One region of the Ideonella lacteola genome, then DNA from elsewhere that is predicted to be linked to it. Evidence: riboswitches for the same ligand, from Rfam matches in the RefSeq annotation. Region 1 holds a riboswitch; each other region holds the start of a gene.

Region 1 (9,756 bases):
CGAGGCGGCGAGTCGCTGACTTATGCGGCGGTAGGGTCGAGCGCAGGCATGGCCAAAGTTCGAAGTCGCGAAGTGGACTTTGGCGGCTCGGACATCGTCGGTTCAGCCCAGGAGCTGGAACGCGATGGGTTGGTAATGATCCCCACCGTCGTCACCGGGATCGTGCCTGTGGTCAACCTCCCGCAGGTCTCAAACGCCACGCTGAAGCTGTCGGGCGAGGTACTTGCGGCCATCTTCCTGGGCAGCGTCACGCGATGGGATGCCGACGCTATCAAGGCGCTGAACCCGGGGATGCCGTTGCCTGCCTTGCCGATCCGTCGAGTTGTACGCGAGGATGGGTCAGGCACCACATTTCACTTCACGGACTATTTGAGCCGGGTGAGTCCGGACTGGAAGACGCAGCATGGCGTTGCGAACAAGGTCCAATGGAAGGGCGAAGTGCTGGCCGCCAAGGGCAGCGCTGACGTTGCAAAGACCATTCGCTCGACAGTTGGATCGATCGGGTACATCGACTACAACTACGTGCTCGACGACGGATTGGTCGGCGTTGCGCTACGAAATGCGGACGGTCAGTTCGTTACGGCCGGGCCCGAGGGGTTTCGTGAAGCGGTGTCGCGCAGCGACTGGTACGCAAAAGGGGACTTTCTGAGCTCGATCAGCAACAGCGCTGGCGCGAGGTCGTGGCCGATCACCATGGGCACGTTTGTTGCTGTACCGCGTGTCGCCAAGCAGACGGATCGTGCTGAGCGGGCTCTGAGGTTCATCACTTGGTCCTACCTCAATGGGGACGCGTTGGCACGGGAGGCCAGGTTCGTACCGCTGCCCACTCGTGTCCAGGCCAACGCCTATCGTGAGATCTCCAAGATTACGGGCGCGGCCGGCGAGCCCCTGGGTGCCAAGGTGCTCAGCTCACTGATGAAGTGATGCGCTGGTACAGTCCGCTCGAACGGCAAAGACCTTTGCCCAGGCAGTACTGGCTTCGGAAGGACGAGTGACGATGCGACATGACCACATTGCCCATCACACGGTCCTCATGCGTACGGATGAAGGTGCACGAGCTGCCATCGGAATGATCGACCTTCCTCCGATGCATCGAAGCCTGCTCTTGCTCGTCAATGGCTTCACGCCCTTGCGGGCCCTGGCGGATCTGACCGCCAACGAGGCAGCTCTCCTAGAAGGGGCGCAGACGCTGCTGCGGGCACGCTTGGTTGAGAACGTGGCCCGCGTGGGTGTCGTATGAGACCGGTTGCCTTGATTTGAGGCAACCTGCTTCATTGCCGCTTGAATCAAGGCCTTGCAGTCGCCTCGCACCACTTGTCCACAGGCTTGTGCAACGAAACGGTGAACAAGGCCGCCGGGACAATAGGCGTATGAGGCGCATATAGATAGGAAAGTCGACGCCAGATGCCACCGCATCGGCTGCCTTCGACGTGCCGCAAGCCGGGAAGCACCTCTTCCGCTGATGCCGACCGCACTCCAATTCGGCCACGGCCTCTCAATCGTTGCCGTCATGCGTTTCGATTGTTAGCTGAGCGCCCATCGTCGCGATGAACTCGGTGACGGACATCGGCCTTCCAATGGCGAAGCCTTGTGCATAGTCGCAGCCGATCTCTCGCAGCAGGTTGACTTCAGCCGCGGTCTCCGCGCCTTCCGCCGTTACCGCTAAGCCCATGCCATGAGCCATGCGCACGATGGCAGACAGCATCTCCTGGCGACCCGCATCGCGGTCGGCACCACTGACGAAACTGCGATCAATCTTCAATTCGTTCGCAGGCAATCGGCGCAGGTAGGCCAAAGACGACTGACCGGTGCCGAAGTCGTCGATCGACACGCCCACGCCGAGATCGCGCAAGGCAGCCAGGCGACCGATGGGCTCGGTACCCGTGTCGAGCAGCCCGCTCTCGGTGATTTCGATCCGCAGCCGATCCGGGGTCAAAGAGTGCTCCGACAGAAGAGTTTGAATCATGCTGACGAAGGAGGGGTCGCGCAGATCGTAGGTCGACACATTGACTGCCAACTGAATGCTCGGAAGATGTCGAGACAAGAGTTCGGCGCACTGCGAAAGCATGCAGCGTGTCACGTCCACAATTCGCCCGGTGCTCTCGGCAAAGGGAATGAACTCGGCAGGCGGAATCCAGCCTCGCGTGGGATGACGCCATCTGACGAGTGCCTCGGCGCTGGCGATGGTGTTGCTTCGCAGGCAAAGCTTAGGTTGCAGAAACGGTACCAGTTCGCCGCGTTCGATCGCCTGCTGCAGTTCGGAGAGGAGACTCAAGTGGTCCAGCCTGGCAGCCTCAATCGACGGGCTGTATGCCGCGATGGGAGCGCGAGTCCGCTTGGCCTCGTACAGGGCTTGCTCGGCGCGGCGAATCAGTTCTGGAAGCGTCTCGCCATGCACCGAGCAGATGGCAAAACCAAGTGTCACAGCGAGATCCATGGCATGGCCGTTCCAGGTGAGGCTTTGATCCATGGCCGCCCTGTAGGCTTTGGCACGTTCGGCGGCTGTCTCATGCCCTTTGAGCGGCAAGATAGCCACGAAGGTGCCCCCACCTAGCCTGGCCGCGGTGCCGGCGGGCGCCGCGAGCGCCTGGGCACGCTTGGCCACATGCTTGATCGCTTCGTCTCCGGCGTCAAAACCCAATAACGAGTTGATTGACTTGAGGCGCTCGATGTCGAAGCAGACCAGCACGGTGCGCGACTGACCCGCGGCGGTTTCACGGACCGCCGCCGACTGCATCTCGATGAACCGGTCGCGCTGCAGCAACCCTGTCAGCGGATCGATCTCGATCAGTTCTCTGAGCGCAGCTTCTCGCTGCCTCACGGCACGCGCCAGTTGGTTAAAGGCCTGTCCTATGTCGCCGACTTCGTTTGGTGGACTCTCGGCCAACAGTTGGTCATAGTTGCCCCGGCTGAGTTGACGCGCCGCCCGTGCGACCGCTCTGAGGGGCTTTGCGACACCCCGATAGACCCAAATCGTCAGCGCGAGCGCGAGAAGCCCGCCGACACTCCCCAGGCCCAGTAGAACGGTGCGATCGCGGGCGAGCATTTGATCGAGCTCCGAAAGCCGCTCACTGAGCCGGTCCCTCTCGGTTTCATCGAGGTTCTGGGTCGCGGAGATCAGCATCGACAGTTCAACGTCAACGCGGTCGATGATGGACAGCTTGGCGGCCACGTGGTCGTCCGCTTCAATCAGCTCGGCCGTTTCACGGTACGCGCTGCGATACCGCTGCAGACAGTCCAGCATCAGCGAAAACCCAGGATGTCGATCACCGCGCTCCAAGAGTCGGGCGAGCAGTGCCATCGAACTGTCCAGGCGTCGATGAGCGGCATCGATCTCTGCGTAGACTTGGGGGCGTAGCTCCCGAGGTGCGGCGAGCAGAACGATGAGCTTGCGCGCTCCGTCGTTTGCCTCTTCGTTGACGTTCGAAGTCAGCCACAGCCGCTCGAGATCGGCTGAGCGTAGCGCCGCGATCGTGGCTGACATTTGGCGCACGTGATGCAACGCGAGGCCGGCTGAGGCAACCAGCAGCGCAAACATGACCGTCACCGACAGTGTGAGCCGTCGTGAGAGACTGGGCCTGACCCTCAGCATGGCTCAGGCCGTCATGCACCTGAAGCCACTGCCGCGCATTTGCTGGGCGCAACGGCGAAACCAGCCGAGCCTATGGGCTTGGGTGGTTGCCACGGGAGTGCCCGTGTCTGGCGCGCTTGGCAACCCAACGTGCCGGCGCCCGGCGCATCCCCCATACCGAAGATCGGAGCCAGCGCAGCGGACGCAACCAAGGCCACGCTGATGCCGAGGAGGGTCCACGGCGATATGTCCGTCCCCTGTCGTTCCCTGCGACCGGGCACTTGAACCAAACAGCGGATCACGGCTAACCTCGCATTCTGTGAGATGCAAAGGTTGCTGTTCAACTGGGTTCAACCTTGTTGAGTAGCCCCGCTAGCTTGGCGCTCTGCGCTGTAGCCCGGTAGCTTTGCGTCGCCGACTTTCGCGCGGCTTTGCCCTTCGCAGATGTGTCCGGCCGGCGATTGCCGGCACCTAGAGTTACTGTCGCTGCCGCAGATGACGAATCTGTGACCTCGCGCCACAGCTGAGGCGGCGCGCGTGCATTCGCTCACGGCCCCGTATGAAACGCAAGAGCACCGCAGGCAACCATATACCTGTTGAACTCAGCTCTGCATGCCAACACCGCCCGCCAAGCGGCACAGTAATCTAGCGATCCGAGGGCTGACGCGCAGAGGGTATCGAAAAGGGTCATCTTCGATGACGAAGATCGTCGGGTGAAGCTGGGATCAAGGTTTCCGGGCCCCAGATTGGTGTGCGATCCAGGCGATAGCTGCCATGTGCCCGGCAGAGACGGCCTCGGCTTCTGTGGCGAAGTCATCGAAGTCGGGCCATACCTCCTCGACCTGTCCATCGCTTTGCCGGGTCAGCCGCGCGCACGCAACGAACCGGCCAGCGGGCATTGGCTGGGGCGTTGGGTCGATGTCGTAGCCGCCAAAGGTCTGTTTGCTCGCCACGGGTCCGCTCCATAGGCCTAACTTGGGAACGTAAGCCTGCCCGATCTGAGTCAGCCCGACAACGCCTGTTGGCGGTGGGGCGGCGCCAGAGTGTCTTTTCAGTTGATTCGCAACTCGCTAATATGACAAAGTGATGACAGTTAGCACATCGTGACATGCTTACAGCGAGCTTGCCCACACGCGCAGAAATTTTCGAGGACTCAGCCGTTTACCAGCGTACGACACGAGGTCAGCGCGCGCTTTTGGCCAGCCGCGCGAGGAGCGACACGGTAGACACGCGTCTACTGGCACGATTCAACGGCTATACCGACCTGAGGCGCCTGATTGACTTGTCGCCTGAGTCTGCTGTCGAGATCGTGGCCGCCATTGAGGGACTACTTCGGGATGGCCTCATCGAGCCGGTGAAATCCGAGCACAGGTAGTAGCCCAGTCATAGGTACAGCGGGCAGCCTTCGTCGGCATTGTCTTGGCGCGTATTCCGAGTGTCCATGAGCACCCGTTCCGGTTCGAACTGATCAGCCGCATCAATGGCTTCCTGTCAGTCGTACCGGCAAGCTGCGCATAGTGCCTCGTCCATCTCGACGCAAGCCCGACCTAGCTCCGTCTACAGGCGCTGACTGCACGGGATAGGGTTTGCAAGTGCGGGAGCCTGCGTTGATGCAGCGTCACGGCATCCCGCCCAGCGTTGTCTACGATAGGAAGAACCATCTACGGTCGTCGTTCGCTTGGGCGCAACGCCCCTTCGCGCCGGCCGCACACCACCTTGTTTGACCAGCGGCTTCGCGTACTTACAGACCGACAAGGAAACGCTGGATTTGGACAGCCACCAAGTGGTGGGTTGACGCCGCAGTCGCACCTGCAGATTGGGTTGGACGAGGACGCGCTATGTCGCCCGGACAGTCACACCTAGTGGTTTGAGACGAAGTTGTCCCGCCCAGGCACGCACGAGTCGGCGAGACTGCTCTCGCCCTTGCACTTAGTAAAGCTGGCAGATTTTCGGGCGACGTGAGTCGCGACTCGCGCGAACAACTCTTCCGAAGGGCGACTATTGCCTGGCTCGGGCTGATTGTATCGACCGGCGACGACGACGACCACGAGATCAAGACTCGGGACCACGTACAGACGCTGGCCGCCGTTTCCAAAGGCACCTGCCCAGTCCAGCAGCCGGCCCTCTGCCTCAATTCTGCCTGTACGCCACTGGTAGCCATAGCCCCAGTTTCGCTCCGCAGGCAAATGGCTCGCCAAGGCGTCGCGCAGGTACGCGCCGGAGACGATCTGCCGGCCCGCCCACCGGCCCCCATTGAGCACCAGCCGTCCAATCTTTGCCAGATCGGCTGGCCTCAGCCGCATACCCGCATGAGCCATCACTTGCTTGCTCCGACCGGCGCGCCACTCGAGTGCAGATATACCGAGAGGTTCGAAAAGCGCTTGACGGGCAAATTCCACGAGGGACATTCCGGTGGCTGCTTCGACTATCGCAGAAAGCAGCACCGTACAGCCACTGTTGTAGCGATACTCGGTGCCTGGCGGCCGCCCAACATCGCGGCTCAGTACGTACCCAACCATGTCGTTCGACAGTTCCATTCGAGTCTCGTCGCTGAACAGGGAGACCGCAGCGGACTCCGACCACTGAAGCCCCGCGCTCATCGTAAGCAAGTGGCGGACCGTCAGGCGACGTTTTTGCTGAGTGAATAGCGCGTCTCGATCTGGCAACAGTTGGTGCAACGGGGTGTCCAGCGATGGAATCAAGCCGCGATCGAGCGCGATTCCGACCAGCAGACTCACCACGCTTTTGCTGATCGATCTCATGTCGTGCAAGGTCAGCGCGTCAAACGTCTGCCTGTGAGACCACCAGTCTCCAAGCGGCTGGTCATCGGCTGCAAAATACCGCTGCAAGACAATGGCACCGCCATACTCAATCACGACACCGTGCAGTGAGCTCGCTTCGGCATCTGTAGAGGTGATCAAGCAGTCCCAGCCCAATGACAGGCTCACGCCGGAATCTTCCGCGCCCCCAGAACAGCCTTCGCCAGCAGCGCAGACGGTAGAGGCGAACGCCACAAATATTGCGACAGCGCCGCGACGCCAGTTGTGCATGCTCATGTTGGAGCGCGTCATTTCCTCCATTACTTCATCTTACGTCCTCGTGGAGCCCGGCAAGCCGCTTCTTAGGAGGATTCGCACCGAACCCGACTCACCATCGTTTCTTGAGACACGATCATTGAGATCAAGCGGTCAAGAAGGCGCACCTTCGGTCGGTCAACGCGCGCAGGTTGGCAGAGGGGTGCCGGCCGGAACCAGCAGCAGCGCGGGCCGCCCTGGTTTGAGCCACCGGTAAGGCAGGTAGCACCCGACGATTTCGGCCACCGTCGTAGAGACGAACAAGAGCAGCGTTTCCATCACTCAATTCTGCCGAGCGAATGAGCGCTTCCTTCTTGGGGAGCCGATCCGTCGCGGCAAGGCAAAAGTTGCGGCGGCGAAATTGGTTATCCACAGGTCCAGAGAAGTTCACGTCGGGGCGCACTGCGCATGACCGCCGGTCCGGTTGAGCACGGCGCCGAACGCAATGTTCAAGAAGGCCGGAATCCGCAACTTTGGGTTGTCATGATCGCTTCCTCGCATCCGTGCGTCCTTTTGACTAGCTCGGTGCCGGGTTGGGAACCGAAAGCCCGAGCGTTCCACAGACCTCTCAAGACCTGCCATTCGGTGGGTCTTTTTTTGGCCCGGCGCAGGTTTCCATCTGGTCGAACAACAACTCCCGGGGGACGGATGAGATCGGACGCAAATACTCCACCGACTATTTGTAATAGCCCGCCTTGCGCATTTCTCGATCGGCCGCTTCTTGCGAGGCCTTCAAGGCGTCATCCACAGTCGCTTTGCCTGAAAGCGCCGCGCTCATCTGCTGGCCCACCGCAATGCCGATCGAAGCGAATTCGGGTATTGCCGCAAATTGAACACCCGAGTACGGGCTCTTGGGCAGAGTCGCATCGTTCGGATTGGCACTGAGCATCGCGCGCTGCTCGGCTGCCGCGAACTTCGCCGCCTGGCGGAACTCGCGCGTCAGGTAGGTCGATTTGCGGGTGCCCGTCGGCACGGCAGCCCAGCCTTCCTCCTTCGCGACCAGCTTGATGTAATCCTTGGAGGTAGCCCAACTGATGAACTTTTGCGCTGCGGCCGGGTTCTTCGAACTGTTTGGGATCGCCAGTGCCCAGGCCCAAAGCCAGTTCGCGCCCTTGTCGGTCACCGCCGACGGCGCCTGCACGAAGTCCACTTTGTCGGCGACCTTGCTCTGCTTCGGATCGCTTACGAACGAGGCAGCGATGGAGGCGTCCACCCACATGCCGCACTTGCCTTCGTTGTATAGCGCCAGGATCTCATTGAAGCTGTTGCCGGCCGACCCGGGCGGGCCGTACTTCTTCAGCAGATCCACGTAGAGGGTGACGGCTTCCTTCCAGGGCTTGGTCTCCAGTTGGGGCTTCCAGCTCATGTCGAACCATTGGCCACCGAAGGCATTGACCATCGTCGTGATGAAGGCCATGTTGTCGCCCCACCCCGGCTTGCCGCGCAGGCAGATGCCGTAGACGCCGTTGGCCGGGTCGTGCATCTTGGCGGCGGCGTCGCGCACCTGGTCCCAGGTGGGCCGGTCGGCGAACTTGATGCCGGCCTTGGTGGCAAGGTCGGTTCGATACATCAGCATTGAACTTTCGCCGTAGAAGGGCGCGGCGTACAGCTTGCCGTCGACCGAAAGCCCGCGGCGTACCGAGGGCAGGATGTCGTCCAGATCGTAGGCGGCATCCACCTTAAGCTCTTCCAGCCAACCCTTTTTGCCCCAGATAGGTGTCTCGTACATGCCGATTGTCATGACATCGAACTGGCCGCCCTTGGTGGCGATGTCCGTGGTCACGCGCTGGCGTAACACACCCTCTTCAAGAATCACCCACTTCAGCTTGATGTCGGGATTGGCGGTCTCGAAGTTCTTCGACAGCTTCTGCATTTCAACCATGTGGCCGTTGTTCACCGTGGCAATTACGAGATCGGTGGCAGCCCGGACGTTGGACACGGCGAGGAAGCCGCATGCGGCGATGTAGCCCAGTTGAATGACCAGACGCTTCATCATTGATATGCCTCAGTTGGTTGGATGGAAATAACTGCAAACCATTGAAAACGCTACAGCACGACGTCGCAACGCTCGACAGAGCGACGTCTGGCACGACGAGCAGAAAAAGGGGTTGCAATCGGCGCAGAGGGGGGGCAAAGGATATAAGTAAGCAATCGGCGGCCGTTCAATAGCCGCATCGCCTGCAATGTCTTCTCTCTGGACTAAGCCTCGTCGGCGTGCCGCACTGCTTCAGGCTCTGAAGACGCCAATGGCCTCTGCCAGTCGCTTTGCCTGGGCCTGGAGTTTGCTGGCCGCTTCGGTCGACTGCTGAACCATCGAGGCGTTTTGGCGAGTAGTGTCATCCAGAGTTGCCACAGCTTCGTTGACCTGGTCAATCCCGCCCTTTTGTTCGGTGGAAGCCCGGCTGATTTGCTCAATCAGCAGATTCACTTGTTCGACCTTCGACACAATATCTGTTCATCGCCTGGCCAGCATCGTCCACAAGACCCGTTCCTGCTTCAACTCGATCGACGCTCGCCTGAATTAGCTGTTTGATCTCGCGCGCTGCGTCGGCGGAACGCTGGGCCAGACTCCGGACCTCTCCCGCGACAACGGCAAAGCCGCGCCCTTGTTCGCCCGCTCGGGCCGCTTCAACCGCAGCGTTGAGCGCCAGAATATTTGTTTGGAACGCGATACCGTCGATGACCCCAATGATGTCCGAGATTCGCTTGGCGCTATCGCTGATGTCGTTCATGGTTTGAACTACGCGTCCGACAGCCTCGCCTCCTCGAGTGGCGGCGCGCTGCGCTTCGTCCGCTAAACCTGTCGCAGACGGTGGCCATAGAGGGAAACTCTCACGAAGTGACGGAGCATCTTGGCCGCAGCAGGCACCGGCGTCATCCACTAACTTCGGGAGTGAGTCTGTCTCCGCAGCCGTCCATTGGGTATGCAAGTTCGCCGCTCTTGGCCCTGGCAGGGACGTCCTCAAACTTGAGGAGGTGAAGAGACGTGCGAGGTGGCTACCCTCAATGCCATCTCGATTCGGCCCTCGATCGTCTTGCCATGGCGAATCACCTCGTCGCCAAGACCACGTTGAGCATCACGATTCGGTCCACCTGACCTCACTGGAGACT
Region 2 (9,756 bases), on a different contig from region 1:
CACGATGGACCTGGCCGGCAAGCCGATGAACGTGATCGATGCCGAGATGGCCGGCGCACTCGCCGCGCTGGTGGAGGCACTGGAAAGCAATGCATCGATCACCGGCCTGATCCTCGCCTCGGGCAAGAAGGACTTTTTCGCAGGTGCCGACGTCGACCAGCTTTGGGCGCTGGAGACGGCCGAGCAGGGGTTCGAGGCCTCGATGCATTTCAAGTCGTGGCTGCGCCGGCTGGAGCAGGCCGGCAAGCCGGTTGTCGCCGCAATCCATGGCCGCTGCCTGGGCGGTGGCTTGGAGATCGCCATGGCCTGCCACCACCGCATCGTGCTCGACGATGGCAAGGCTTGCCTGGGCCTGCCTGAGGTGAAGCTCGGCCTTCTGCCCGGGGGTGGTGGCACCCAGCGCTTGCCGCGCTTGGTGGGCATGCAGCAGGCGCTGCAGTGGATGGGTGAGGGCACCGAGGTGCGTGCCGCGCAGGCCCTGAGCAGCGGCCTGGTGCAGGCCCTGGCCAAGACGCCCGAGGACATGCTGGCCCAAGCTCGCGCCTGGATCGCAGCCCATCCGAAACCGCAGCAGCCGTGGGATGCGCCCAAGTTCTGCTACCCCGGGGGCGATTCGCGCTCGCCGGCCACCGCCCAGCTGATGGCCATCGCGCCTTCGATGGCCAGTGCCAAGAGCTGGGGCAACTACCCGGCCATCACGCACATCATGAGCAGCGTGTTCGAAGGCGGGTTGGTCGATTTCGACACGGCCTTGCAGATCGAGAGCCGCTACTTCGCCGCATGCGTGGTGAGCCCGGAAAGCCGCAACCTCATCGGCACGCTCTGGTACCAGCTCAATGCGATCAAGAAGGGCGCATCGCGGCCCCAGGGTGTGCCAGTCTCGAAGGTGAACAAGCTCGGCATCCTGGGCGCCGGGATGATGGGCGCGGGCATCGCCTATGTGGCCGCCAAGGCGGGCGTGGAGGTCGTGCTGCTGGACACCACCCAAGCCCTGGCCGACAAGGGAAAGGCCTACAGCCAGGGCGTTCTCGACAAGGCCGTCAAGAAGGGCTACCGCTCGCCGGAGCAGCGCGAGGCCCAACTGGCGCGCATCCAGGCCACCACAGACTACGCCGCACTCGCCGATTGCCAGTTGGTGATCGAGGCGGTGTTCGAAGACCGCGAGGTGAAAGCCCAGGTCACCCAGCTGGCCGAAGCGCAGTTGGCGGCCGATGCGGTGTTCGCCTCCAACACCTCCACGCTGCCGATCACCGGCCTGGCCAAGGCGAGCGCCCGGCCCGACCGCTTCATCGGCCTGCACTTCTTCTCGCCGGTCGACAAGATGCCGTTGGTCGAGATCATCGTGGGCGAGCAGACCAGCGATGAGACGCTGGCCAAGGGGTTCGACTTCGTTCAGCAGATCGGCCAGACGCCGATCGTCGTCAACGACAGCCGGGGCTTCTACACCAGCCGGGTTTTTGCCACCTATGTGATGGAAGGGTTGGCCATGCTGAAAGAGGGGGTTCACCCCCGCAGCATCGAGGTGGCGGGCCTGCAGGCCGGCATGCCGATGCCGCCGTTGGCGCTGCAAGACGAGGTCAGCCTGTCGCTCGGCGTGCATGTGGCCGACCAGACCCGAAAGGACATGGCCGCGGCGGGCCAGCGCTACGAGGCACACCCGGGTGAGCCGGTGCTGAGGCAGATGTGCGAGATGGGCCGCATCGGCAAGAAGGCGGGCCGGGGCTTCTACGACTGGCCGGAAGACGGCCAAGGCGAGAAGCGGCTGTGGCCTGGCCTTCAGGATCTGTTCCCGCTGGCCGATGAGCAGCCGGATCAACAGGAGATCATCGAGCGTCTGCTCTACGCGCAGGCCAACGAAGCCGCGCGCTGCCTGGAAGAGGGCGTGCTGCGTTCGGTGGCCGATGGCAACGTGGGCTCCATCCTGGGCTGGGGCTTTGCCCCGTTCTTCGGTGGCGCGCTGCAGTTCATCAACACCATCGGTCCGGCGCACTTCGTGCAGCGCTCGCGCCAGCTGGCGCAGGCCCATGGCAAACGCTTCAAGCCCGCGGCCAACATCGTTGATCTGGCGCGGCGCGGCATCTTCTTTGATCAGGGCGGGGCGTAGAGGCCGGCCCGGCCACGGGCATTGCTGGACCATCGTGATGTGGGGACGGTAGGCCGTCGGGTGCCGATTGGGTTGCGATGGTCGGGCGGGATGTCGTCTACAGCACGTACCATCCTCCGATGGCAACGAGCATGTCCATCCCCTACGGCGCGCAAAAGCACGGCCTGATCTGTGGCTACACGTTCACTGCCGACGGAGTGGGCCAGCCGCTGGACTCGGCGGAGGCGACCCAGCAATTCGGCGCCACGGAAACCCGAAGCGGCACGGCCGAATTCACTTGGCTTCACTTCGACTTGACGGACGCGTCTGCGCTGCCATGGATGCAGCAGAACCTGCAGCTGCCCGAAGAGTACTTTGAGGCACTTCGCCAAGGCTCCCGGTCGACCCGCATCGAAATCGCGGACGATCACTTGATCGCCGTGGTCAACGATGTGGCGTACGACTTCAGCTTCGATCCGTCCGACATCGCCACGCTGTGGGTGAGTGTCAGCGATCGACTCGTCGTCAGCGCACGCACGCACCCGCTGAGGTCGATCGACCGACTTCGTCAGGCGGTCAAACGGGGCGATCGATTCGGCTCGACGGTCGATCTGCTCAATCACCTGATGCGCGACCAGGGCGACGTGCTGACGCGCATCGTCCGCGAGGCCACCGTGAGGGTGGACTCCATCGAAGACCGCCTGCTGTCGGGGCGGCTGGCGCAGCAGCGTTCGGAACTGGGCAAGATCCGCCGATTGCTGGTCAGGCTTCAGCGTCTGTTGGCACCCGAGCCTGGCGCCCTGTTCCGCTTGCTGCGTCAGCCGCCGCCGTGGACGGAGGCCCACGACTTGGATGAACTCCGGCAATCGACCGAGGAGTTTTCGCTGGTCTTGAGGGATCTGGCCGCCTTGCAGGAGCGCATCAAGTTGCTGCAGGAAGAAATCGCCGCCCAGGTGAGCGAGCAAACGAATCGCAGCCTCTTCACGCTGACCATGGTGACCGTTCTGGCGCTGCCCATCAACATCACCGCCGGCTTCTTCGGGATGAACGTCGGCGGCATCCCGCTGTCCGATGCACCGCATGGCTTTTTGGTGATCTTGGTGCTGGTGGCGCTGTTCACCGCGGTGGCGGGGTGGTGGGCCTTCCGGCGCCGTCGGGAGTGATGCCGACACGCGAGCCAGGCGGCCCTTCCAGGGCCGCTACGCGCGGCAGGGTGTCGCCATCCAGCGTGCATCAGGGGCTCGCGGCTCCGTCCACCTGGAACGAACCCACGAGCTCGTGCATCCGATCGGATTGATCCCTCAGCGATTCAGCTGCGGCGGCGGATTGCTCGACAAGGGCCGCGTTCTGCTGGGTGAGCGTGTCCAGTGTTGCGAGTGATGCCTTGACCTGATCCAGGTCGGTCTGTTGACGCTCGGTGATCTGGGCCACTTCGGCCATCTTGGTGGTGGCGACCCTGATGCGCCGCTCAATGTCCTGCATCGATTGCCCCGCGCGGCTCGCGAGGCGGCTGCCTTCGTCGATCCGCTCGACCGAAGAGCCGATGAGGGCCTTGATTTCTTTCGCGGCCTGGGCCGAGCGTTGCGCCAAGCCTCTGACTTCCGTGGCGACGACGGCGAACCCGCGGCCATGCTCGCCAGCGCGGGCTGCCTCGACCGCGGCATTCAAAGCGAGCAGATTCGTCTGGAATGCGATACCGTCGATGACCGTCGTGATCTCGGCAATGCGTTGGGAGCTGGCCTGGATATCGCGCATGGTGGCCACCACGTGGGTGACGACGCGTTCGCCGTCCGAGGCCGCCTGGGCTGCCCCCAGCACGAGGCCGTTCGCCTCAGTCGCCACCCCGGCGCTGAAACGTGCGGCTTCGGTGCAGCGCGCCATGTCGCCGCTGGTGGCCTGCAGGCTGGACGCGGTGCTTTCGGTGCGCTGGCTGAGATCACTGTTGCCCGATGCAATTTCTGCCGACGCATGCGTGATGTGGGCCGATGTCGCGTGAATCTGCGTCACCAAGGCGCGCAGGCGCGTCTGCATTTGATCGACGGAGCCGAGGATGCGACCGAACTCGTCGCCCCTGTCTGCCGGGATGGGGCACGTCAGATCACCTTGGGCGATGCGCTCGGTCGCCTGGACGACCTGCATGACCGGACTGACGATGTGGCGGATCGTTCGCCACAACAACAGGCCAATACCAGCCCACCCGACGATGAGGGCGAGTGCGATGGTGCCGGTGCGCCACCGGAGGGCGTCACGCCGGCTTTCGAGGTCAAGTCGAACCAGGTTCATGGCTTGGTCCGACAGGTTCGACTGAAGCCGCGACGCTTCGGCCAGTGTCTTGCTCATCTGGTCGAGCGGGTAGTTCACGTCCGACGCGGCGGCGGCCAGCATCGATTCGACCTTGTCCCGCTGCGCAGCGAGTTGGGCGAGTACCGGCGTCAGCTGGTCGGTGAGGGCGACATCCGCTCCCATCGCCAACGTCAGGTAGCGTCGCATGTCGTCTGCGCCAGAGCGATAGCGCGATGCAGCACCCGACACCAGGGCGATGTCGTCGACCGCCACGGCGGCGGCCACAGAGCTGAGTTCAGACAGCGCATCACCCACTCGGGGCGCGGCATCGGTGCCCGCCCGGATCAGGTAGAAAGATGCGGTGTGGTTGTCGTTCGCCAGCCCGGTCGATGCGCTGAGCGACTCGATCTGGTCGAAGATGCGGCCCGCCACCTGCGCATGCCCGACCAGCAACTGGCCGGCCGTCGCCTTCCGGCCCTCCGATGGAGTCAGCTTTCTGAACTCGCCGACCAAGAGGGCGAGGTCCTCGTTGGGCAGATTCTGCTGTTCATGGCGCGCGTGAAGTACGTCGACGGCTGCAGCCCAGCGTTCCGCGGCCCGCACGCGCCGCGGCCGCGCGTCGGCGTTGACGTTCGAGGCCGTAGCTTCCAGCCGATGGTCTTGAAGGGCATTGAGGGCCACCTGCCAGTGGCGCTGAAGGTCCAGCGCGTTGCGTTCACGGGTCACCCGCTCCATGCGATCGAACGTATCGGCCACCACGAAGGCGGTGGGGACCGCCGCCAGCAAGAAGCAAAGCCCTGCCATGACGAGGAGTCGATGACGAACACTCATGGTGCGTGGGGTGTGGTGACCGGACATGGCATACCTGACGAGGGACCGAGACGGAGGTTGCATGGCTGGCGTGTCCTGCGGGCATGCGCCGACATCTCAGCTCGCCTCAGTATCGGAATGGCCCGGAACCGGTTTCAGCTGGAATGGAGGGCGATTCGAGGCGTTGTTGACAGCTGCAATGTCACAAAACTGTCGCAATTCGCGGCGGGGCATCGAGGACATCGGGGCCGCGACCGCAGAACCCTTCACGCGACAGCATCGGGCGACGCCAACCCACAGGGCCAGGGCGTGTTCACACGGCGCATCAGGGCGCCGTAGAGTGAACAGGCCCTAAGAAGTTGGCGTCCATGAGATGAGGCCCCGATTGACCATGGTGGCCAAGGCGGAGTGGTCGACCCCCATGTCGCGCGCCGCGTCGCTCAGATCTCGCAGTGTCTTTCGACCGTCCAGCAGTTGGAGGAACTGCCGATGCGAACGGGGAATGAGCATGCCCGCGCTGAGCGCGGTGCTGGCCAGCTTGGTTGGGCGAAGCACGACATCCATGTGCATGAGATTTCTCCTGCGGAGGTGTCGATGGGAGCGTTCACGCGACGCCACGACCATCGTTGGGCAGCCCCGCTGACTTTGCGCCGTGGCGCCTGAGTCCGGTGGCTTTGCGTCCCCGCCTTCCGACGGGTTTGCCATTTCGCTCGATGCGGCTTCACTTGTAGAAGCATCGCGGATGCTTTCAGGCCAACAAGACAGGCGTGTGACAAGCGGGTTGTCGTGCCCCAAGGTGTGTCGCAGTGCCTGCGATGGATCGACGCCGTTCCCCGATGGCCGGTGGCGATTGCGGTCACGTCGCCTCCATGGCGTTCAGCGGGGGGGCCGCATCGTCGGTGCCGATGGCTTGGTCTCGGTGTCACTGGGGCTTCATCGCGGCCGCCTATGGTGTTGCCAGGGCACCAAGGGGGCGGCAGCATGGCGGCAACGACGATTTCACTGACGGGGCCGGATCAGTGGGCAGGCGCGCAGCACGCAGCGCCAAAGAGCGTGCCGGCCGGGTACCACGATCGGGTGGCGCTGTACTTCGTGGCCTCCCCGTTGCAGTACCTGGCTGCGCTTGAGATTGCCGAGTCTTTCGAGGTGGGGGCCCGGCAGGTCCTCGTGTGGTACCAGCCAGGCATTCAGTCGATTGTTCGCGACGCCCATTGGGATGCTTCGATGTACATGCCCTGGCCTCGGCATCGCCCAATGCCAGGGCCCTTTGGGCGCCTGCGTCGGCTGCGCGACAACATCCGCCAAGTGGCCGCCACGGTGGGCGCCGCTCGGGAACTGCATATCCACAGTGCCGTGTTCGACACCGAAGCCATCAACTACTTCCTCAACGCCTTGCCTGCTTTGACGGGGGCGGAGGTGACACGCGGCCGGATATTGCCGGATGGCTTGATCAATGTGATGCGGTATCCCCTGTCGCCTGGCAAGCAGGCAGCGATGCGAATGCGTTCGCTGCGGCAATTGATAGCGCCAGAGCTTCGCTACAGCCGATTCAGCGGCGATCGGATCGGCAGCGAGGCGCCGTTCTGCGACCGGATCTATGTGCTGCCTGGCCTGCCGCATGACTACCCGGCGCACAAGGTGGTGACACTGCGTCCCCCGCCCATGGCCGCCGGCCGATCGACCTTGCCGTGCCGCCCATCAGAGAACAGACCGAAGCGGGCGCTGGTGGTGGGACAACCGCTGGTGGGCGCCGGTCTTCTGGCCGCGAGCGACTTGCCCAAGGTGTCTCAGACGCTGCGCCAGTGGTTGCATGCCAGCGGCATCGATGAGGTGATCTACAAGGCGCATCCCAAGGACCAGCATCGGGAACTGTCGATGCTCGGCGATCAGGTGGTGGAGCTGGATGTGCCGCTGGAATCGTGGCTTCCGGGAGAGCATTTCGACGCCGTCGTCGGCGTTCGATCGACGGTGCTGGTGTTGGCGCGCCAGATGTACGGCGCCCAGACGACGGTTCGCTCGTTCGGCTGGAACTGCGTCCGGTTCAAATCGCATGAGGAACGCGTTGCGATGTATCGCGCGTTCGTGGCTGCGGGAGTCGAGATAGATGGCGAACACTGAGGCGTGTCAGACCAGACTGCCGGTGGTGTGCATGGCCGTGGGCGAGATGGGCGGTCTTGCCGATCTCTATGTCACGCGTCTGCACGCCATGCTGGCGCGCCACTGTCCCGTGCCGCTTCGGCTCTATTGCTATACCGACCGGCCGCGCGCCTTGGATCACTCGATCGAACAGCGTCGTTGCGACGGGTGGAATGAGTTGCGCAGAGACGGCATGCGCCCCACGACGCTGAAGCTGGGTCTCTTCAATCCCGACTATGTGGAGTTCGATCGATTTCTCTATCTCGACCTGACGCTGGTCATACGGGCGGGGATGTCTCACCTTCTCGCCGAGGCCGCAGGAACGTCGCACTCTTTGATCGCCGTCCGGGATTGGCACCACGAAGGGCTCAATTCCAGCGTGATGGGGATTCGTCGCGGCGCACTCACCGCGATCTATGAATCGTTCGCACGGGGGGAACACTACCCGCAGCGTGTACCGGGCGACCAGGACTTCATCAATGCAGCTGCCGCCGCCCACGGCCTGGCCGCGCAGCTTGGCACGTTTTCTTCCGGCACGGTCGAAAGCTTCAAAAGGCTGATGCGGCTTGCACGCCGTCGCCCGCTTGAAGCCCGCCGGGCGCTGCAGGCGAGCACCGTGGTGAAGTTCCACGGTGCTCCGCGGGTGCACGACCTGTTTGATCCCTGGCGGTATGGCTTCAGGGTTCGACTCAAAGAGCTGGCCCATGGCCGCTGGAGCCCCGCGCTGCCGGTGAACGATCTTCGCGAGGCTTGGTTGGTCGGTGCGGAGCCAGGGGTCAGTCGCTTGTGCAGACCCAGTTCTGCGCTCGCTCTACGTCGCCCGTTCCTGCGTACCGGGCCACCTGCGGGTACGGGCACAGTGGGCGCGTGCGATCAGCCGCCCAGTTGGCCGGCACATCCGCATTGACGCCGCCGAGGTTGCCGGGGCCGCGCGCGCTGGCCACGAGCGACTGCGGGGCGATGCCCTGTTCCACCCACGCCACCAGCGGTGAGAGGAAATCGACCTGGTCGGTTGATGGGCCGCCGGCGCAATGGCCCATGCCTGGGATGGGGTAGAGCCGCGCGACATCCGAAGGCTTGCCGGCGCTGTGGCGCAGCAGGCCGCGGTACCAGGTCACGGTGTCCTTCACCGAGAAGATCGGGTCGCTGACCCCGTGGTAGACGATGACCTTGCCGCCGCGGCGGTGCACGTCCGACAGATCGTCATCGGCCGGCGGTGTCATGAACGACATCGCTGACTCGCCGTAGGTGTCGTTGGTGGCGTTGAGCTCGGCGAGCGTTTGGTCGATATCCAGCCCGAGCGAGAAGCCTGGGCCGTCGGTGAGCGCGTCGGTGCTCGGGGGTACCTTGAAGATGACACCGACCGCACCGGAATCGAGCGCCAGCGGAGCGGTGAATTCCCAGAAGGCGGTGCCGCTGCCGCCGATGCCTGCGTCGTAGGGGAAGGGCGCGTAGAAGCGCTCGCCGCTGGAGGTGGTGGCACCGCGCGAGATCGAGGCGATCACGGCCTTCTGATCACGTGTCAGACACGTGCCGTCGCGATCGCCGCGGCAGGTGGGCACGTCGCGGTTGAGCTTGAAGGCGCGTTGGCAGGCTCGGGTGTCCTGCACGAGGCCGTCGGTCGCTCCGTCCAGGGCGTCGCAGCGGGCCAGCACGGCGTTGGCCAGCATCGTCCGCTCGGTGGCGGTGAAGGCCGTTTCCAGCCCGGCCGGGGTTTTGGGGTCCCCGGTGGCCACGGTGGCATAGCGCTGGGCACCCCAGATGTTCGCCAGTGCCGCCAGCGGCAGGTGATAGCCCGGCGCTCCGGCAAGGAAGCCGTCGTAATCGGCTGCGTAGCGTGCTGCCGCGACCAAGGTGTGCCGGCCGCCGTTGGAGCACCCACCGAAGTACGACCGGTCGGGCCCCTTGTCGTAGGCCGCGGTCAACAATTGCTTGGCCATGGGGGTGAGGCTGCCGACGGCCTGGTAGCCGTAGTCCAACCGCGCCTGTGGGTCCAGGCCGAACGCCGGGCCCCCTTGCGCCAGCGTGTGTCCAGCATCTGACGACAGCACCGCGAAGCCTTGCATCAAGGCACTGGTCAGGGGCCCGCCGCCCGAGGCGCCCATGGCCGTGAGCACCTGGCCGTCGATGCCACCGTTGCCCTGGTGGAAGAAGCGGCCGCTCCAGGCCTTGGGCAGGCGCATCTCGAAGCCGATGGCGTAGGTCTTGCCATCCACCGGGCTGACGCGCGTGTTCATCTGCCCGGTCACGCGGCAGTGTTCGGCGATGGGCTGGCCAGCCAGCGTGAGCACGCCGGCGGCCACGGTGGTGCTGCCGGTGATCACCGTGTTCGGCAGGCCGCCGAGCTTGGAGGGCAGGTCTTCACAGCTGCCAAGCAGTGTCGCGGGTTCGGCGGGCTGGGCGGCTGCCGATGCGGCGGGTGCACCGCCCAGCAGGGCGGCCCA
Region 3 (9,756 bases), on a different contig from region 1:
TGCGGCCCGAGCATCTTCAACTGGTCGACGATCAAACCATCTTCTCGCTGCAAGGCGAGGTGGACACCGTCGAGCAGTTGGGTGACACGAGCGTGGCCTATGTGAGCCTGCAGGGTCTGCCGGAACCGCTGTCGCTCAAGCTCGGCGGCACGGTGGTGGCGCCGGCGCGGGGCACCCAGGTGCGGCTCGCGGCCGAGCCTGAGCATCTGTTGGCGTTCGATGCGGAAGGTCGGCGGGTGGACGTGGGCGTGTTGGCCTGAACCGGCGCGGCTCTCTGCCGCGCTGTCAACACTGCAGCAGCAGCTTGGCGCGTTGCGGCGAACAGCCGCAGCGGAACACGTAAGCCCAGCCGCCGCCGAAGTTCATTTCGGTCTTTCGGTCGGGGCCCTGTTCGAGCAGTGCGAGGAACGGCATCTTGTGGCCGCAGCCGCCGCAGATCGGTGTCTCGTCCAGCTCTTCCCAGTGAGCGGTGCCGCCCCATTGCCCCAGCACCTGCCGCACATCGCGACCGGTGGCTTCGGCCCAGCCCATCGCGGCACTGGGGTAGTCCGGGGCTTCCTCCGCGGCGAGCAAGGTGGCGCCATAGCGCGTGGCACGCAAGGTCTTGCTGCCCGGGGGCGGGTCCACCAGCGCCAGATCGCGTGCGGGCACGACGATGGCGGCATTGCCGCCGCCCTCGGCTTCGGCCTGGTGGCACATGCCCGGTCGTTGTCGGCACATGAAGAGCAGCACCAGGGCGGCGTCTTGGCCGTCGGCATCGTCCACGCGCAGTTGGCCGAGGAATTGCATCGCGCCGCCGCAGTGGCGGCAGTGCGGCCACGCCAGTTGACCGGCCGGTGCCGAGGGGCGCCCGCCGAATGCGGTCTGGTCGGTCGGTTGCTCGAGGTCGAGGGCGTGGTGAATCAGGATCTCGGTCATCGGGCCCAGGGCGGCGGCATCTCGGGGGCCCGAATTCTGGCGCGCCCCGCATCAGGGCCGCATAAGCGTCGAGGTTGGGCTACCAGGCCAGCTTCAGCGCGCGGCCTGGGCCTGACGTCAAACCGCGGCTTCCACCACCATCTGCAGCCGCTGCTGACCCTGGAATTCGTCCAGGCTGAGCCGGTAAGCCAGTCGAACCTTGACCGGCAAGGGGTCGGCGTGGCCGAACCAGATGGCGTCGCGCAGCTGTCCCTGGTGCTTCAGCCGCAGCTTCAGGTGCTTCTCTCCGACCAGGCGTTGTTGGATCACCTCCACCTCGTCGCAAAACACCGGGGCTTCGAACCCTTGGCCCCACACCTGGGCGTCGAGCTTGGCGACGGTGTCGGCGTTGAAGTATTCGAGCGCCAGCGGTCCGTCGGTGGCCAGCGTGCGCGCCAGGGCCTCGGGCTGCAGCCATTCCTGCGCCACGAGCTGAAGCGCTTCATCGAAGGTGTCGAAATCCGCTTCGGTCAGCGTGCAGCCGGCGGCCATTGCGTGGCCGCCGAACTTCTTCAGCACGCCGGGATGCCGCTTGCTGACCAGATCGAGCGCGTCGCGCAGATGAAAGCCAGGGATCGAGCGGCCCGAGCCCTTCAGCAGCCCATCGTGGCCGAGCGCGAAGACGAAGGTGGGGCGGTGCAACCGGTCTTTCATGCGTCCGGCCACGATGCCGACCACGCCTTCGTGGAAATCCGGGTCGAACAGCACCACGGCGGGTGGCGGCGTGCCTTCGGGCATCAGGTTGTCCAGCAAGGCCTCGGCTTGCTCGCGCATGCCGGCCTCGACATCACGCCGTTCGCGGTTGATGGCGTCGAGTTGGCGCGCCAGCTCGGTGGCGCGCTCGGCGTCGTCGGTGGTCAGGCACTCGATCCCCAGCGTCATGTCCGACAGCCGGCCCGTCGCGTTGATGCGCGGGCCGAGAGCAAAGCCGAAATCGAAGGCAGAGGCGGTCTCGGTGCGGCGCGAGGCCGCGGCGAAGAGGGCCGCCACGCCAGGCTGCATGCGGCCCGCGCGGATGCGCTTGAGGCCCTGCGCGACGAGCCGCCGGTTGTTGGGATCGAGCTTGACGACATCGGCCACCGTGCCCAGCGCCACCAGATCGAGCAGCGCGTCCAGCCGCGGCTGGCTGGCGGCGTCGAAGCGGCCACGCTGGCGCAATTCGGCGCGCAGCGCGAGCAGCGTGTAGAACATCACCCCGACACCCGCCAGCGACTTGCTGCCGAACGCGCACTCTGGCTGATTCGGGTTGACGATCACGTCGGCCTCCGGCAACTGCACGGCGCCATCGACCAGTGCAGGCAGGTGATGGTCGGTGACGACCACCCGCATGCCGACGGAGCGCGCATGGGCCACCCCCGCGTGGCTGGCAATGCCGTTGTCGACCGTGATCAGCACGTCCGGCTGTTGTGCCCGGGCGAGGTCGACGATGGTGGGCGTGAGGCCATAGCCATGCACCTGGCGGTCCGGCACGATGTAGCTGAGCGTGCCGGGGGCCGCGCCCAGCATCGCCAGGCCGCGCAGCGCCACGGCGCAGGCGGTGGCGCCGTCGCAGTCGTAGTCCGCCACCACGCACATGCGCTGGCCTTGCTCGATGGCGTCGGCCAGCAGTTGCGCGGCCTCGCTGCTGCCGCGAAGCTGGGTCGGCGGCAGCAGCTGGGCCAGGCCGTCCTCCAGCTCGGTGGCACTCTTGACGCCGCGCGCTGCAAACAGGCGAGCGAGCAAGGGGTGCACGCCGCTTTGCTCCAGTGCGAAGACCGTGCGCGGCGGCGCATCACGCAGCGTGAGTCGGGGTGTGACCATGGTGTGAAGAGCGGGGGTCAGAGATGGGCGAGCCAGGGCGCGACATCTTCGCGCCGGGGGGCCAGCAGGCCGCGGCGCCACCAGGGGCGCTCGGCCGGCGAGAAGGTCTGTGCGTGGCGCTCGCCGCACAGGGTGATCTGCACGGGCTGGCCTGCTTCGGCCTGCCGCAGCGCTTCGGCAACCGGGCCGGCGTCGAGTGCCGCCCAGGCCTCGGCCCAACTCGTCCAGTCTTCGGCCAGCGCGGGGCCGCGCAGGCGGTCGTCCATCCGAACGGCCGCGTCCGTCGCGGTGCCCGGCTCGGCGGGCGTCGCCCCGGTGCCGCTCAACCAGAACGAATTGACAGGCAGCAGGCCTTCGGCCTCGCGCGCTTCGTTCAGGGGGTGCTGATGCAGCAGCATCTGCGCTTCGGCCTGCAGGCGGCGCACCAGGCGAGCGCCGGCGTGGCTGCCGAGCCAGAGATCGACATTGCGGCCGATCACCCGGTCGAGCGATGCGCTGGGCAGGGTGGCCAGGCTGGGGTGGCGCGCGTACCAGCGCGAGGGCGCGCCCCACAGCAACTGCCAGCCGTCGTCGGCAAACAGCGGGCTCAACTGGTCGAACAGAAGGCGTGACAGCGCGTTGTCCAGCCCCAGTGCGGCAGGATCGGCGAGCGATATCTGCTCGGTGCCCACATGCCAGTGGGCGGGGCTCAACAACGCCCAACCCTGGTCGTCCGCCTGCACGGTCAGGCCGTCACGCCGCGCTGACCGGGCCGCGAACGGCAACAGGCCGTCTTCGCCCACGGGCCAGCCCCAGGCACGCGCCAGCACGCGTTCGTGCGGCGGATTCAGGCTGAGCTCATCGCCCTCGTCGCGATGCGAGGGCGTCAGCCGCGCCAGCAGGCGTTCCAGGTGGGGCCATTGAAGGGTGGAGAGGGCCTGGCCCGCGGCGGGCGACAGGGCGGCGGCAAAGGGAAGCACCAAGTGCATCCGTGAATTATCGGTGTCTGCTGTGTCGAGGCGGCGCCATCACCCGTGAAGGGGGGATGCGCATCCATTTGCATTCCGATACATTTGTCCGCAGATCAGCCATGACCAGGGCACACCCGCGCGAAAGCCGGGGTCGCAAAGCCACCGATCCACACGGCTCGCCACCCGGCGGGCCGCGGACAGCGGGGTTGCCATGCGCCAGAGGCGTGGACCGGTAACGGTGCCACGTTCTTGACCGCCTTCTCGCGGTTCGTACGGCCCCCTTTCGGCAGCACAGACCCCGCGGCGCGCAGGTCAGCCCTGCCACGACGACAGGGAGTTGCGGATGCGTCTCGAGCAGGCGGAGGCTTCGGGCATCGGGCGCCGACCGAGTGTTTCGCTCGGAACGGCCAGCGCGGTGCCGTCGGCCGCGCGCTGTCCGATCGCCGCCGGGGTGCTGGTGCCTTTTGTCGTGGTCATGGTCGTGCTGCTCGGCCTGTGCATGGGCGGCTATCAGATGCTGTCGGCGGTGCGCGCCTTCGTCGGCGGTGAAAGCCACTGGTCCAAGGGCCGAGGCGCGGCGATGGCGCAGTTGCGGCTGTATGCCGCGACCGGCTCACCGGCGGCCTACCGGGGCTTCGAGCAGGCCCTCGATGCCCCTTTGGGCGACCGCGAGGCGCGATGGGCCATGGAGGCCGACGAGCCAGACCTTGAACGGGCCCGGGCAGGCCTGCTGCGCGGTGGCAACCACGCCGACGATGTCGACAGCCTGATCTGGCTCTACCGTGCCTTTGGCGACACCTTTTTGCTGCGCGATGCGGTGCGGGCTTGGCGCGAAGGCGACGCGCTCATCGACGAGTTGCAAGCGGTGGGTGAGGACGTGCGTTCGCGACTGGATCGCGGCGGGCGATTCGGCGATGCCGAGCTGGCTCGCCTGGACGTGGTGCTCGACCAGTTGGAGGGCCGCCTGCTGCAACAGGAGACGCGCTTTTCCGAAGCGCTCGGAGTCGCCTCTCGGGGCACGCAGCGGGGCTTTCAACTGACGCTGGTCGCCCTCACGCTGGCGCTGGGCATGGCCGTCGTCTTGCCGGCTCGGCGCACCCTGCAGCGCAACGAGCGGCAAAGGCGCCAATGGTTAGAGGCGCACCAGCGCTGGTCGATGGCGGCCGAAGTGGCCGGCATCGGCCTGTTCGAATGGCGAGCTGCCGACGATCTGTACCGATTGGACGCGCGATGCTGTGCGCTGTTCGGCCTGGACGCGGGTGATGGGGGCCGCTCGCTCGAACGGCACCAACTGAGAAGAACGCTGCTGGACGAGGACATTCCAGCGATGCGGCTGGCACTGGATCGCGCGCGTCTCGACGCGCTGCCGTTTCGCTTTCGATGCCGGGTGAAGCATCCGGACGGTGACATTCGCCACCTGGAGACGGTGGGCTACGAGCAGCGCAATGACGCGGGGCGGGTGCAGCGTGTGGTGGGGGTGGTGCACGATGTCAGCGAAGACGAAGAGCGCACGCAGCGAAGCATCGAGGTGGCCGCGGCCGAGCGAGCGGCCCGGGCGCGCATGGCGTTCCTCTCCCGTCTCAGCCACGAATTGCGGACACCGCTGAACGCTGTGCTGGGGTTCTCGCAGTTGATGCTCACCGAAGAGCGCGAGCCCTTGAGCGCCAGCGCTGCCGAGCGCATGCAGCACATCGTTTCAGCGGGGCAGCATTTGCTTCGGCTGGTTGACGATGTGCTCGACGTGACCCGCATCGACAGCGGCCAGTTCAGTGTGCAGAGCGAGCCGGTGGGCCTCGCGGCGCTGTGGGAGTCGGCGGTGAAACAAGTCGAGCCCTGGCGGGAGGCCATGGGGGTCACCATCGAAACGGCTTGGCCGGATGACGCGCTGTGGGTTCGCGCTGACGCCAAGCGGCTGGAACAAGTGCTGGTGAACCTGCTGCGCAATGGATGCCAATACAACCGCGCGGGTGGCAGGCTGGTGGTGGCAGCCCGGGCCGTGGGCGATCAGCTCTGGATCGACTTCAGCGATGAAGGCGAAGGTCTGTCCGCCAGCGAGATCCAGCAGCTGTTCCAGCCGTTTCAACGTCTGCCGCGCCACTCGCGGGTGCCAGGCACCGGGCTGGGCCTGGTGATCGTCAAGCTGTTGATGGCGCAGATGGGCGGGCAGATCGTTGTTCGGAGCCAGCCTGGCCAGGGCAGCACCTTCAGCATCGGCCTGGCGCGGTGTGACGAACTGGGCCTGTGGTGAAGCTTCACGACTGAGGCGTGTTCCGCATCGGCCTCGGGTGGCCCAGCGTCTCTTTGAACGCGGCGCCTTCCTGGGCGACGTCCAGTTGCACGCGCAGCGAATACATCCGTGCTTCCACCTCTGATTTCTGCACGCGGTCGCGGATGCGCAGATGCTCGCGCAACGAGGCCACGGCGGCGTGCCAATGCAGGCGCGCCTCGTGCAGTGCAGCGGCTTCCAGGTGCGCTGCGGCCAGCTCTCGCAGTTGTTGGCTCTGCTCCAACAGCTCGATGGACAGCGCCAGCGCAGTCGACGCACTGCGGTGGTTGTTTTGCAGGCGATCGAGGCGCGCCAGGCGCCACAGAAGCATGCCCCGGTCCGGCCCGGATTTGGCCGCCTCGGCCGCCTGGATACCGCCCAGCAGCGCGACCCGCGCATCCTCCAACTGCCCCAACTGCCAATACGCATCGCCGATGAACTGGGCATTCCGGGCCAGTGACACGAGATGACCCGCAGCGCGGTCACGCTCCGCGTATTCGCGGTAGGTCACCAGCATCTCATGGACCTGGGCATGATCGAACCCGTCGGGCTGCTCGAATGCCAGTTGGAGCCGCGTCGACAGCAGGTTCTGCATCACGATCCGGTGGCGGGTGGGCTCCTTGGCGGAATCCAGGTGCTGCAGCGATTGCTCGAAAGCTGCGGCAGCCTCTGGCAACTGGCCGCAGGCCCAGAGCGTCGACCCGGAATAGGAGAAAAACAGCGCGGTGTAGAGGCTGCCGGCTTCCATGGCCGGCAACAGCCGCTTGCCGACATTCAAGATCTCGAACGCCTTGGGCGCATCGCCGACACACGCGAGCGCCAGCGCAAGCAGGCCGCAGGTGTACAGGCGGGTGGGAGGCTGGTCGAAGAACTCGAACCAGTTCAGCGCGCGGAACCCGGCCTCCACCGCGTCTCGGGCTCGCCCTGAGCTCTGGTGGCCCCGCAGGATGAGGAAGTCGCACTGCCCCAGCCGTTCGACGTTGGCGGTGGCCAACCAATGGGGCCGGTGGCGCGCGCACAGTGCCATGGATTCACTGAAACGGCCCTCGTTGGCCAGGCTCATGGCCTGCGCGATCGGGTCTTCGTCGCCGTCGGCCTCTTCTCCGGGCGGCCGGGCCGCGGCGCGCCGCTGTGGCCTGGCCCCTTCGGCTCGGCTGAGCACGTCGACCAGGTAGCTGAAGCCCGCCAGTGACGTGTTGGAGGGCGCCGTGGGCGACGGTTCGTCGTCTGATTCGATCGCGTGGGTGATTTCTTGTGGGATCTGTTGCACCACCGATGCCGCCTCCGCAAATGCCGGCAGCATCAAGACGACACGATGCTGTCGGAATGGACCACGGAGAGCACGTCTCTCCAGGGGGTTCAAGCTACCCCAGTCTGATGCGGCCAAATATGGCAATAGGTAAGCGCCGTGATGGCCTGTTGCGCCAGCGTGGTTTTGGGGCGGGTCGCTTGCCACAAATTTCTGGCCTTGTCACTTCACCACAACCAGGCCCCTAGTTTGTGGGGGCTGATGGGCGGACGGCCCCAATGAAATACTGACTTCGCCCGATTCAGCGGCATATCAAAAACTTCCCTGTTGGAGCTCTCCATGAATCTGTCTCAATTGACCGTCGGTGTTGTTCTGTGCGCCAGCCTTGTCCCCGCCTTCGCAGCTTCGGATAATTTCAACCGGACCGATCTGGGCACCAAATGGGTTTCCCTGATCGGTGACCGCGCCCGAATCTCGAATCACAAGTTCGTGGCCGGCTTGGCGTATATGAAATACACGCCCGCAGCGGCCGACACCCGAGCGGTGGCCACCATCGCCGCCACCGGCAAGGACGTGGGGCACTATGCCGGCTTGTTCGTGGGCAAGGCATCGGTCAAGTTCCGCACCAATGCCAGCGACATGATCGAGGTGGTCTGCTTCGAGCCGACAATCATGAGCGATATCGACGTTCCCGGAACCTGCTTCACCGCCATGGCGGGGGATTTCACCGCTTTCAAGAAGGCCCGGGTGACGATGCAGACGACGGGTACGATGGCGTCGATCGACATCGATACCAACAAGGACGGCAGCCCCGAATACTCGTTCAAGTACGATTTTGGCGCGGCGGTGGGGGGCGGTGTGGGCCTGATGGGAAACAACGAGATCTTCACGATCGATAATCTCTCGACAGGCCAGGCAGACTGACTTCCAAGTCTGCTTCCCGCCGGAATATGGTGGTTTTGATACTCCGGCGGGGTAGATATATTTTCTTTTCGCCCGGCACGATGGATCAATCATGCTCTGGGGCGGTCTCTTCGGCCGGCAGAGGCGGTGGTGCGCCCTGACGGCCTGTCGGCAGGTTGAACGCTGAGTTGTCTGATGGGTGGAGCTGTTTCCTGACGTCGGCCAACCCAACCACGCCGGTCGCCGTTCGGCTCCGGGGCCGAGGCCAAGGTGACATGCGATGCGGGCTCGGCCAGGGCCCCTGGGCGTGCGATGTCGCGGCTGCCCGCCCGCGCCGCCCGCGCGGCGCGAGCCCCGCGGCGCCGCCGTTCAAGCTGGAGCAGTTCGCTCCGGGTAGCATGCCGGCACCATGAGTCTTCTTTCTGCGCTGCCGTACGAATGGCAGATCGGCTGGCGCTACACGCGCGCCGGTCGTGCCGGCCGTCGCAACGGTTTCATCTCCTTCATTTCTTTTGTCTCCGTGATCGGCATTGCGTTGGGCGTGATGGCCCTGATCGTGGTGCTGAGTGTGATGAACGGCTTCCAGAAGGAGGTGCGCGACCGCATGCTCTCGGCGGTGGCCCATGTGGAAATCCTGCAGCCGCAGGGTGAGGCGCTGCCGGACTGGTCGGCCGTGGCCAAACGGGCCAAGGAAGACCCGGCTGTTCGGGCCGCCGCGCCGTTCATTGCCGTGCAGTCGCTGCTGGCCCGCGGTGAGGACATGCGGGGTGCGGTGGTGCGAGGGGTGCTGCCGGCTGCGGAGAGCGAGATCACCGATCTCGCCGCCAAGCTTCAAGCCGACGGCACCTTCGCCCAGCTTGTTCCCGGGCAGTGGCGCATCGTCTTGGGCACCGAGCTCGCGCGATCGTTGGGGGTGAGGGTGGGCGACCCGGTCACCTTGATCACCCCGGGCGGGCAGGTGACGCCCGCCGGCGTGCAGCCCCGTCTCAAGCAGTTCACCGTGGCCGGGGTCTTCAGCGTCGGTCATTACGAGTACGACAGCGGGCTCGCGCTGATCCACATCGACGACGCCGCCAAGCTGTTTCGCACCGAGGGGCCGACCGGGGTGCAACTGAAGCTCGCCAACGTCCAAGAGGCGCGTGAGGTCGGCTGGCGGTTGGCCGAGGCGCTCGGGCCGCAGGTGCGTGTGCGCGACTGGACGCGCACCAACGCCGCCTGGTACGACGCGGTCCAGATCGAAAAGCGCATGATGTTCATCATCCTCACGCTGATCGTCGCGGTGGCGGCCTTCAACCTGGTGTCCACGCTGGTGATGACGGTGACCGACAAGCGTGCGGACATCGCGATTCTTCGCACCATCGGCGCCAGCCCCCGCTCGGTGATGGGCATCTTCGTCGTTCAAGGCGCCACCTCGGGCATCATCGGCACCTTGGCCGGTACCGGCCTGGGGCTGCTGATTGCCTTCAACATCGGCACCATCGTGCCCGCCATCGAGCGGGCGCTGGGCGTGGCGTTCCTGCCCAGCAGCATCTACCTGATCAACCGCATGCCAAGCGACCCGCAGATGGCCGACATCCTCCCCATCGCGCTGATTTCGCTGGTGCTGGCGTTCCTGGCGACGCTGTACCCCA

Evidence for each region. A riboswitch is a leader RNA that binds a small molecule or an ion and turns the genes downstream of it on or off. The one in region 1 is predicted to bind cyclic di-GMP.
Region 2: another riboswitch for cyclic di-GMP. It lies ahead of AACH06_RS24575 (hypothetical protein); the one in region 1 lies ahead of AACH06_RS28990 (putative bifunctional diguanylate cyclase/phosphodiesterase).
Region 3: another riboswitch for cyclic di-GMP. It lies ahead of AACH06_RS19335 (sensor histidine kinase); the one in region 1 lies ahead of AACH06_RS28990 (putative bifunctional diguanylate cyclase/phosphodiesterase).

Annotation. Positions count from the first base shown of each region.
Region 1 is NZ_JBBUTG010000038.1:14,207-23,962, reverse strand. Features, by position in the region: gene pstS (phosphate ABC transporter substrate-binding protein PstS) at 1-924, shown strand, start outside; gene AACH06_RS28995 (hypothetical protein) at 1,070-1,240, shown strand; gene AACH06_RS28990 (putative bifunctional diguanylate cyclase/phosphodiesterase) at 1,496-3,538, opposite strand; cyclic di-GMP riboswitch class I at 3,931-4,017, opposite strand; gene AACH06_RS28985 (serine hydrolase domain-containing protein) at 5,431-6,642, opposite strand; partial or broken gene AACH06_RS28980 (YnfA family protein) at 6,802-6,924, opposite strand; gene AACH06_RS28975 (ABC transporter substrate-binding protein) at 7,322-8,527, opposite strand; gene AACH06_RS30220 (hypothetical protein) at 8,873-9,073, opposite strand; gene AACH06_RS30215 (methyl-accepting chemotaxis protein) at 9,057-9,527, opposite strand.
Region 2 is NZ_JBBUTG010000024.1:6,718-16,473, reverse strand. Features, by position in the region: gene AACH06_RS24590 (3-hydroxyacyl-CoA dehydrogenase NAD-binding domain-containing protein) at 5-2,104, shown strand; gene AACH06_RS24585 (transporter) at 2,236-3,246, shown strand; gene AACH06_RS24580 (methyl-accepting chemotaxis protein) at 3,317-5,197, opposite strand; gene AACH06_RS24575 (hypothetical protein) at 5,528-5,746, opposite strand; cyclic di-GMP riboswitch class I at 5,803-5,889, opposite strand; gene AACH06_RS24570 (polysialyltransferase family glycosyltransferase) at 6,158-7,294, shown strand; gene AACH06_RS24565 (tannase/feruloyl esterase family alpha/beta hydrolase) at 8,089-9,756, opposite strand, start outside.
Region 3 is NZ_JBBUTG010000013.1:80,039-89,794, reverse strand. Features, by position in the region: gene AACH06_RS19355 (ABC transporter ATP-binding protein) at 1-260, shown strand, start outside; gene AACH06_RS19350 (hypothetical protein) at 286-918, opposite strand; gene recJ (single-stranded-DNA-specific exonuclease RecJ) at 1,036-2,757, opposite strand; gene AACH06_RS19340 (hypothetical protein) at 2,775-3,725, opposite strand; cyclic di-GMP riboswitch class I at 3,825-3,921, shown strand; gene AACH06_RS19335 (sensor histidine kinase) at 4,051-5,955, shown strand; gene AACH06_RS19330 (hypothetical protein) at 5,960-7,276, opposite strand; gene AACH06_RS19325 (hypothetical protein) at 7,562-8,146, shown strand; gene AACH06_RS19320 (lipoprotein-releasing ABC transporter permease subunit) at 8,535-9,756, shown strand, end outside.